Regions from separate parts of the Vibrio sp. 1F263 genome, predicted to be linked through region 3. Evidence: predicted binding sites of a transcription regulator. Region 3 holds the regulator's gene; each other region holds the start of a gene.
The links. Region 3 encodes PurR, which represses purine synthesis genes. Its sites were predicted from a motif close to TNANGNAAACGTTTNCNTNA; they were not measured.
Positions count from the first base shown of each region.

Region 1: the regulator PurR is predicted to act here: its motif matches at 2,006-2,025, upstream of folD (bifunctional methylenetetrahydrofolate dehydrogenase/methenyltetrahydrofolate cyclohydrolase FolD).
Region 2: the regulator PurR is predicted to act here: its motif matches at 1,570-1,589, upstream of ACED25_RS13540 (NupC/NupG family nucleoside CNT transporter).

Region 1 covers NZ_JBGONI010000019.1:77,654-80,935, forward strand. The annotation lists gene ACED25_RS13545 (cation:proton antiporter) at 1-918, shown strand, start outside; gene folD (bifunctional methylenetetrahydrofolate dehydrogenase/methenyltetrahydrofolate cyclohydrolase FolD) at 1,070-1,927, opposite strand; tRNA gene ACED25_RS13555 (tRNA-Arg) at 2,139-2,215, shown strand; gene aroC (chorismate synthase) at 2,486-3,282, shown strand, end outside.
Region 2 covers NZ_JBGONI010000019.1:73,613-76,894, reverse strand. The annotation lists gene ACED25_RS13545 (cation:proton antiporter) at 1-138, opposite strand, end outside; gene ACED25_RS13540 (NupC/NupG family nucleoside CNT transporter) at 324-1,523, opposite strand; gene ACED25_RS13535 (LysR family transcriptional regulator) at 1,729-2,649, opposite strand; gene ACED25_RS13530 (lytic transglycosylase domain-containing protein) at 2,802-3,282, opposite strand, start outside.
Region 3 covers NZ_JBGONI010000001.1:75,229-78,510, reverse strand. The annotation lists gene ACED25_RS00350 (TVP38/TMEM64 family protein) at 1-67, opposite strand, end outside; gene ACED25_RS00345 (TfoX/Sxy family DNA transformation protein) at 222-812, opposite strand; cyclic di-GMP riboswitch class I at 940-1,025, opposite strand; gene purR (HTH-type transcriptional repressor PurR) at 1,196-2,200, opposite strand; gene torD (molecular chaperone TorD) at 2,519-3,166, opposite strand.

The DNA.
Region 1 (3,282 bases), on a different contig from region 3:
ATTGGCTTATTAGCGGTCGTCATGCTGGTGGCTCGTCCTTTGAGCGTGTGGATCAGCGGGATCGGCACGGATCTTACTTCAGCAGATAAATGGTTTTTGAGCTGGATGGCACCTCGCGGGATCGTTGCTGCCGCAGTTTCTTCTCTGTTTGCTATCAAACTTCAAGAGAAGCAATTGATTGAAGGGGCTGATCTACTGGTGCCAATGGTGTTCTTGGTCATCATCGGTACGGTTGTGATTCAAAGCCTTACCGCAAGTTGGTGGGCGAGAAGGTTGGGTGTGACTCAAGAGAAAGCGCAAGGGGTTATCTTCTTTGGCGCGACTCATTTTGCAAGACAGTTTGCCAAGGTGCTGGCGACACACAACATCAACAGTGTACTTGCCGATACCAACTGGGAAAGCATTCGTTTGGCGCGTATGGATAACCTGAGTGTCTATTTTGGTAATCCAGCCTCAAGCCACGCGGAAAATAATCTGGAATTGGACGGGATAGGGCGCGCGATGATCGTCTCGCCTTATCGTCAAACCAATCCATTAGTCAGCATGCATTATCAAGATGAGTTTGGTGAAAATAAGGTGTTTGAGCTTGAATCGACAGAAACTAAACACGAAAGGCATTCAGTGAGCCGAGATGGTAACAGAAGCCTGTTTTCGGAAGGAATTACCTATTCCAAGCTTAACTCCTTGATGGCTCAAGGCAGCCAAATTAAGAGCACGGGATTGACCGATGCGTTTGACCTTAATGAGTTTAACGCGCTGTATCCTAAAGCGATTCCACTCGGTGTGATTACTGGTGGTGATTTCCGTTTAGTAACACAAGGTTCTGATTTGGAAAAACTCATATCAACGGAGTGTGCGATCATTAGTTTATTGCCGCCTTCTGAACAGACGGAAAAAATCGAGATACCAGATAAGTAGCAACGAGCACTGCATCAGAAGCGAGTTGCCCTGATTCAAAAAAGCCGCAACGTTCATCACGTTGCGGCTTTCTAATTCTGCTCTAGCTTGTTTTACTCTAGGGCGAGGCAATTCATGCCAACGGTATTACTATCGAAGCTGTCATTGCGGACTATTTCGAGTGAAACTGCTCACAAGCGATCATTGTGTTCTCAATTAGGCTTGCTACAGTCATTGGACCAACACCACCCGGAACTGGTGTGATGAAGCTTGCGCTCTCTTTCGCGACATCGTATTCAACGTCGCCAACGAGTTTGCCAGATTCCAAACGGTTGATGCCTACATCGACCACAACAGCCCCTTTCTTAATCCAAGCACCAGGAATGAAGTTAGGCTTACCAACTGCTACCACAACAACATCTGCTTGACGTACATGACCCTCAAGGTCTTTGGTGAAGCGGTGACATGTTGTCGTCGTACAACCGGCTAGAAGAAGCTCTAACGTCATTGGGCGACCTACGATGTTTGATGCGCCAACCACAACCGCGTGTTTGCCACGTAAGTCGATGTTATAACGGTCAAGCAGCGTAATGATGCCTTTAGGCGTACAAGAGCGAAGCTTAGGCATACGCTGAGCCAAACGACCTACGTTGTATGGGTGGAAGCCATCAACGTCTTTTTCCGGCGTGATGCGCTCAAGAACTTGAGTGCTATCAATACCAGCTGGTAGAGGAAGTTGAACAAGAATACCGTCAATCTCCGGGTCTTCGTTCAGTTGGTCTACCAGTGTTAATAATTCGTCTTCTGTCGCAGTGGCTGGCAAGTCGTAAGATTTAGATACGAAGCCAACTTCTTCACATGCTTTACGTTTACTTCCTACGTAAACCTGAGAAGCAGGGTCTTCACCCACTAAAACAACCGCTAGGCCCGGAGCGCGTAATCCAGCTTGAGTGCGAGCTTTTACACGAGCCGCAACTTCAGAGCGAACCGTTTGAGAAATTAGCTTTCCATCAATATTTTGAGCAGTCATGAATTTCCTTAGTATTGATATTCAAGTTAGTGGCTGATGTTTTTGGCGCATTATTCCAGAAAATCTTTTTGATTACCATCAAGCAAACGTTTGCTTTGTTCTATTTTCCAACACTTATAATCTCATTGCCCTTTTTTTACTCACTTGGATCAGAATGTTACACAAAGCCGTTGCTTTACTGATTCGAATTCGTATAATCCTTTCCTGTAGCGCGCCCTTAGCTCAGCTGGATAGAGCACCTCCCTTCTAAGGAGGTGGTCGAAGGTTCGAATCCTTCAGGGCGTACCACTATTTAAAGAAACCCGATAACTCTCTGAGTTGTCGGGTTTTTTGCTTTCTCACCATAATAAAAACAATCATCTCCGATCGCCACTCATTTCCCCTCGTTATTCATTTCATTCGGCTGATGTAATAGAAAGTTAAAATTGTTGGTTTTTTGGGGTTTACATCATTTGGTAATAAAGCCAATATGAATTCACGAAGAATAGACAAGTAAAGCTGTTAGCCCGTAGGTTTAGGAATCAAACCTTCTGCTCAATGGCTGATTTAGAGGAAGTAATGGCAGGAAACAGTATCGGACAACATTTCCGCGTGACTACGTTCGGAGAAAGTCACGGTATCGCACTAGGATGTATCGTAGATGGATGCCCACCAGGATTAGAAATTACCGAAGCAGACCTTCAAAGAGATTTGGATCGTCGTCGCCCAGGTACTTCTCGTTATACAACGGCTCGCCGTGAAGCGGATGAAGTGAAAATCTTATCAGGTGTATTTGAAGGCCAAACTACGGGTACTTCTATTGGTCTATTGATTGAAAATACAGACCAACGCTCTAAAGACTATTCCGAAATTAAAGACAAGTTCCGCCCTGGCCACGCTGATTATACCTACCATCAAAAGTACGGTGTGCGTGATTACCGAGGTGGCGGTCGCTCTTCTGCTCGTGAAACTGCAATGCGTGTTGCGGCAGGTGCGATTGCGAAGAAATACCTTAAGCAAGAATTTGGTGTTGAAATCCAAGCTTATCTTTCTCAAATGGGTGATATCTCAATTGATAAAGTGGATTGGAACGAGATCGAAAACAACGCTTTCTTCTGCCCTGATGCCGACAAAGTGCCTGAATTTGACCAACTGATTCGTGACTTGCTAAAAGAAGGCAACTCGATCGGTGCGAAGATTCAAGTGGTTGCGACTAAAGTGCCTGTAGGCCTTGGTGAGCCAATCTTTGATCGTCTAGATGCAGACATCGCGCACGCTCTAATGAGCATCAATGCGGTGAAAGGTGTTGAGATTGGTGATGGCTTCGATGTCGTCAACCAACGCGGTAGTGAACACCGTGATCCATTAACTCCAGA
Region 2 (3,282 bases), on a different contig from region 3:
GTTAAGACCGGGACCTAAAAGTAGGCCGACAATAAGAAGAGGAAGAATAGCAGGAAGACGTAAGCGCCAGCCTAACAATTGACACGTTAAGGACAGCAGTCCAATTAACGCCAAGGATGAAGTAATCGACAAATCCATTTGTGCCCCTAAAAAATTTGCACCACACCTTGTGATACAAACCTATTTGCTGAAACAAGAAAGCCTATGTCATTAAACTATAGGCTCTCTTTTTCGTGCTAACCGAATATTAGTGTGATTAATCAGTCACTTTACTATAGGGGAAATAAAGTGACTGACTCATCCACTCTGTACTTATTATCTAGCTACAGAGAAAGCACCACGCCAGCGATCGCAGCGCTCATTAAGTTGGCAAGCACACCCGCACAAATCGCTTTGAAGCCATATTGTGAGATGAAAGAGCGACGCTCTGGAACTAAGCTACCCAAACCGCCAATCAGAATCGCCATGGTAGAGATGTTAGCAAAACCACATAGTGCAAAAGTAACGATCGCTTTTGAGTGCTCACTCAGTGCATCTTTTACGTCCATTAACTGGATGAAAGCTACAAATTCGTTCACAACAATCTTATTACCGATCAGCGAACCTGCAACCACAGCTTCAGACCACGGTACACCGATCAGCCATGCAACGGGTGCGAACACATAACCTAGGATAAGTTCGAAGCTTAGGTTTACGCCAAACCAGCCACCAACAATACCTAACAAGCCATTCAGCATCGCAATCACACTGATAAAGGCTAGAAGTGTCGCACCCACCGCAACGGCAATACGAAGTCCAGACATAGCCCCATCTGCCATTGCCTCAACTACGTTTGTTGCTCGTGGAATCTCTACACCAGACTCAATATCTTCTTGAACATCCTCTGGGCTGCCTGGTACTAAGATTTTAGCCATCAATAGACCGGCTGGTGCCGACATGAATGCCGCAGCGATCAGATAGTTTAGGTCAACACCCAGCGATGCATAACCCACTAGCGTGCCGCCAGCAACAGAAGCCAAACCACATACCATCACAGCAAACAGTTGTGAGTCCGTCATATGTTTTAGGTAAGGCTTAACCACCAATGGCGCTTCGATCATGCCAACAAAAATGTTTGCCGTTGCAGACAGTGACTCCGCACGACCTGTGCCTAGAAACTTCTGCAAAGCACCGCCGATTATGTTGATCACCTTTGGCATAAAGCCGATGTGATACAAACCTGAAATCAATGCAGAGAAAAAGATAATGATGCCGAGAACATTAATAGCGAAAACAAATCCGTTATTCGTTAGGCCACCGAATAGGAAGTTAATCCCCTCTTGACCGTAGTTGATCAAGCTAGACACCGCACCAGTAGCTGCATTCAGCGCTTCTTTACCCATTGGCACATAAAGAACCAATAGCGCGAATGAGATTTGCAGTAAGAAAGCCAAAGAGACAGTTCTTAGCGGGATATTTTTTCTGTCCGTAGATAGTAACCAAGCGGCTACTAAAATAGTGATAATTCCAAGTAGGGAAGCCATATGCGTCAACCTAAAAGTTGTAGGTAGGAAAGGCGACGCATTGTATAGAGGAAATCGTTTGCGGCAAGGTGCGGTTGTTAATGTGATGTTGGGATTATCAGCAACTTGCCCAAGATTAGATTAAAGCATTGAATTTTAATGGATTAACTTGTTCAAAAAGCATACTTTTTCCATATGGAAATTATATTTATGAATTAGGAAACAATTAACGATGCAGCTCAACGCAAGTTTTGAGGTTTTTGTCCCAATACGTCGGCGAACCAACATGCTGTTTGATGAACTCAATCACTGCTGAAAGCTTCTTTGGCATGTTCTTTCGACTCGGATAGACGGCATAGAATGGCATCAACTGACTGGCTCTCCATTCTGGTAATACTTGGATTAACTTGCCTGTTCTAAACTCCTCTTTGACTAAATAAGTCGCCAAATAAGCAACACCCCACCCAGATACAGCTGCGTCTCGTACCGCCTCAGCCAAATCCACCGAGTAATCGCCCGCCACTTTGACACTGAGGTTTTCTTGCCCGTTATCAAACGCCCATGACGTGTAGTCTCGTTCACGGCTGCGATAGATAAGACAGTTATGGTCAATCAGATCAGATGGCACATGAGGAGTACCAGCTTTAATCAGATAATCCGGTGATGCGGCTACCACAAATTGGCTGTCGGCTAAACGCTGCGCTATATAACCTTCTGGCAGGTCTTCATTATTGGTGATCCAAAGATCCAAGCGCTCCTCAATCATATCCACTTTGTAATCGAACAAATGCACTTCAATTCTCAGCTGCGGATAGAGCTGTCTGAGCTGATCAATCGCTGGAATGATATGCAGTGTGCCAAATGACTGAGACAAGCCTATGCGGAATATTCCAGAAATGTCGTCACGCTGGCTATCCATATCCATTTGAGCCGCTTTCACCGTATTGAACAGCTGCTCACAATGTTGATAGAACACTTCCCCTGCTTCAGTTAGTGTCAGGCTGCGTGTGGTTCGTTGCACCAGCTTGATACCTATCGAATCCTCGAGCAAAGCAACTTGCTTACTGATGTGAGACACCGACACATTCAAACTTTTTGCTGCACTGGTAAAGCCTTCATGCTTGATTAACGCATGGAATATCACCATCTGTGCGGCTCTATCTGTTAGCACAAGGCCACCTTTAAAAATCTCTGAAATATAAAAGAAAAAGGACTCCGAAGAGTCCTTTAGTTCGTTCTGCCTATGGTAGGCCAAATGCTATTCAAAGCGACCTAAATCTGTTAATCAAATTAGGTCGATTAATCAAACTTAATTCTGTCTGCTAAGTGGCTAACTGCCAAAGCAAAGTAGTAAGAACGATTCCACTTCATTAACACATTGTAGTTGTTGTAAATGAGGTAAGAACGGCCAGTTTCATCGTCTGGCATAATTAGCCAAGCTTTAATATCTTCATCAAGCGTTGGTAGTGGGCGATCGTCAAAGCGCTTAATACCGAGCTCAGACCACTCTTTTAAGTATTTCGCTTTGTCTTCGCCTCGGCCTTGCATTTCAATAGACACAGTCGACGGTACGTGAACCTGACGGCCCCAAGTATATTTGTCATCCCAACCCGATTGGCTGAGATAATTCGCCGCTGAAGCAAATACATCCTCTTCAGTACCCCAAATATCTTTCTTGCCGTCGCCGTTACCGTCAGCGGCATAAGCTAAGAATGAGCTTGGCATAAACTGAGGCTGCCCCATCGCACCAGCCCAGGATCCTTTCATCTCTTGTGGTGCA
Region 3 (3,282 bases):
CGAAATTGACGCCTAACAAGACGATGGTTATGACCAACACAATACCCAATATCATTTTTTTACTCATTGATACTTCCTCTAAATTTTCAATGCATACCATTAGTTTTTCAATGTAAACCATTAGTATAGATAGACAGGCAAAGCATAGAATAACTTTCACCAGATATAAAAAAAGCCGCAAAAATGCGGCTTAGTTATCTAGATAGTTTGCACTGACAATGTTAATTGACGTGATTGATAAGCTCTTCACGACGTTGCTGCGGTATAACAGACCAATGTGTACCATTGATCGCGCCTTCTAGGGCCCATAACAGTTCAATACTGACAGAAGACGCGTGCGATTCTTTGATGGCGTTAAATGCGTTTACAGAGCCAGATTCATATAAACGTTCTACAGAATCGATCCCTGCCTTTTTCAACATCCGCTCGGTGGCGAGTCGAAGGTTAGGCAGATCTTTGAGTCGAGTTGGTTTAGCAGAAGATTGTTCAGCTTTCTCTTCTTTAGCAAAACCTAGAGACGTAGTCGCAAGCTGCAAGATTTTCTCTTGGTCTTGCCATAAGCCTTCAGGTAAAGCGAAATATTTAGTAACGACAGGAAAACCACGTTTTTTGTAGACGTACGGTTGAAATCCTTGTTGTTCGAATTGTTGCGTTGTGCATTTGTCAGCTCGTATATGCAACTGGTCATTCACAACCAGGGCAAACATAGTGTCATCAGCAAAAAGCCCGAATCCACCAAACATTGAGCGTGACTTAATTTTTCCTAGGGGCTCAAATAATTTCATTGAGTCCTTTAGTATCGGTTTATCCATGTTATTTATCTCGGTGTATTTGAACTACGCCACCAAATAAGCAGGTCCGAGAGATTAGCAAAATGTTGCAATTAAATTGTCAATAGGCTGTAAATTACTAAAGTATTAGTAGTTACTGCATTTTGCCATCGGTAACCCCGCTACCATACCAACGAGTGGTTTAGGCCGGAAGCTTTGCGTCCCACTTTTTCAAGTGGTTTGCCCTGTGCGTGACTGGGTTATTAGAATAAAGTTTTTGTTGAATTAGGCTCACACTTCTTATTTCAAAATGTGATGTTGCTTCAATTAATGACCTTTGAATTATGCATGCAAGTGCACTTTGTTTGTTGAGGAAAAAAACGCACCTAAAGGTGCGCTTGATTAAACTAAACTCATTACATCAATTAATTTAACGTTTTAACTGTACTTCGCTCAACAATTTCAGGGTGCATTTCGAAGACGCGTTTCTCGTGGTCTTTGTCTTTTATACGCTCTAGTAGTATTTCGAATGCATTTTTACCAACACGGCGCTTAGGTTGGTGAACCGTCGTTAACGGTGGAGAGAAGTATTCAGCCAATTCTATGTTGTCGTAACCGATCACTGAGATATCTTCAGGAATACGAATGCCTTTTTCTTGTAATCGACTCATCAGTCCTAATGCCATCGTGTCGTTAAAACAGAATACTGCGGTAGGGCGATCTTTCATCTCAATGATTTGGTCAGCAGCAATCACAGCTGTGTCACATTCAAAGTTGCCTTCGATGATCATATTTTCATCGGCAGTAATCTTCGCTTCATTGAGTGCGCGCTTGTAACCTGAGATGCGTTCAACACACGCTGCTTTGTCTAAGTGGCCACTTAAACATGCAATCTTGGAGTGACCGCGCTCAATGAGGTATTTGGTTGCTAGGTAGCCACCTTCTTCAGAGTTATCGATGATCTTATCAGCCTGAGAGCTTTCAGGGCCCCAGTCCATGATAACTTTAGGGATGTCTGCGTGACGGTCTAACATCTCTCTTAGTTCTTCAGTCAGGTCAGAACACATAACTAAGATGCCATCTACACGTTTCTCTGCAAGCATTCGAATGTAGTCACGTTGCTTTTCGTAGATACCGCCCGTATTGCACAAGATCAAAGTGTAACCTTGACGGTAGCAGTAGCTCTCAACACCATCGATAACTTCAGAGAAAAATAGGTTAGTTGATTGAGTCACTAGCATACCGATGGTGCGGGTTGTATTGCACTTCAAACTACGAGCAACGGCACTTGGCGCATAGTTCAGTTCGTCTACGGCTTTGTTTACTTTTTCTTGAGTCGCTTCAGCAACAAAGCGAGTTTTGTTGATTACGTGAGAAACGGTTGTTGTTGATACGCCGGCTAAGCGTGCGACATCTTTTATAGTGGCCATGTTTTTATCCTATTAGAAGCTACTTTCCCAAAGTACGGAATGAAGTAGCCGTTAAGCTACCTAACTAAGAGCTTAAATTTGTAGGGCTCTTTGGGTACTAAAGTGCTAAAAAACAAAAAACCGCTATTGAGCGGCTTGTCTTAACACCGAAATGCTCTGAACTTCAATAAGTGTAGCATTTCGTGAATGTTTCATATTTTATCGTTTGCGGTCACAATTTTAGACTGACTAGAAATTACTCGCAATAAAATTCACCCAGAAATCCGGGTGAATGGTCACAATTCTATTGAATTTATTTATCGAGTCGTCAAAAAAAGCTTATTCGCCAGCTAGGTATTGAGTGTCTAATTTACAGAATGCCAATAGCAGGGATGAGACTGATGCGTAGAAACCGAATGTGTCAATGTCATGACATTTAACGTTGAACTTTGGTACCCAAGTAAGCAGTTGCTGTTCGATAAATTGCTGTTGAACAGCAAAGGATTTCTCTAGTTCTTCTTCTAGTTCAGTTTCGTTCGAACGAATGATTAGATTACCTAGGAAATCGAGTTCGATAGCAATGTGGTCAGCTGGCTCTTTTAGGTCTTGGTTAACCACTAAGTTGTGTTTAGCCATGATCTCTTCCATATCTTTTGCTGGCTTATCGTTCAATAGGCCAGTTTGGCCGATATACATAGAAGCGTAAGGAAGTGCGCCATGTTTATCAGTCTTTAAGAATAAGTCACAGAAGTCAGCAGACAATTCTAATTGAGCATCTTCACGTGTTTGTAGACGGTTTAGCGCATCCACTAAGCTATCAATCGCCGGCTTTAGTGTTTCATTTTCACCTAAACCAGTTAGGAAAGAACGAATTTCAACAGAGTGGTAGTGATCGAGTTCTTCTTGAGTGAGCTCTTTAGCGAACAAGCTTGATAGCCACCAGTATATTTCTGCTCGTTGTTCGTTGAATGCTTTCGTATCTTTCATTTCTTAGATCCTGATTTAGTCTTGTGGTGTGTGTATACCTAGCATCGTCGAGTGATTTATGTATAGGCACACCAAGGCTGAATAACAAGGTTATTTGCGAAACGCAAAGTTACTCG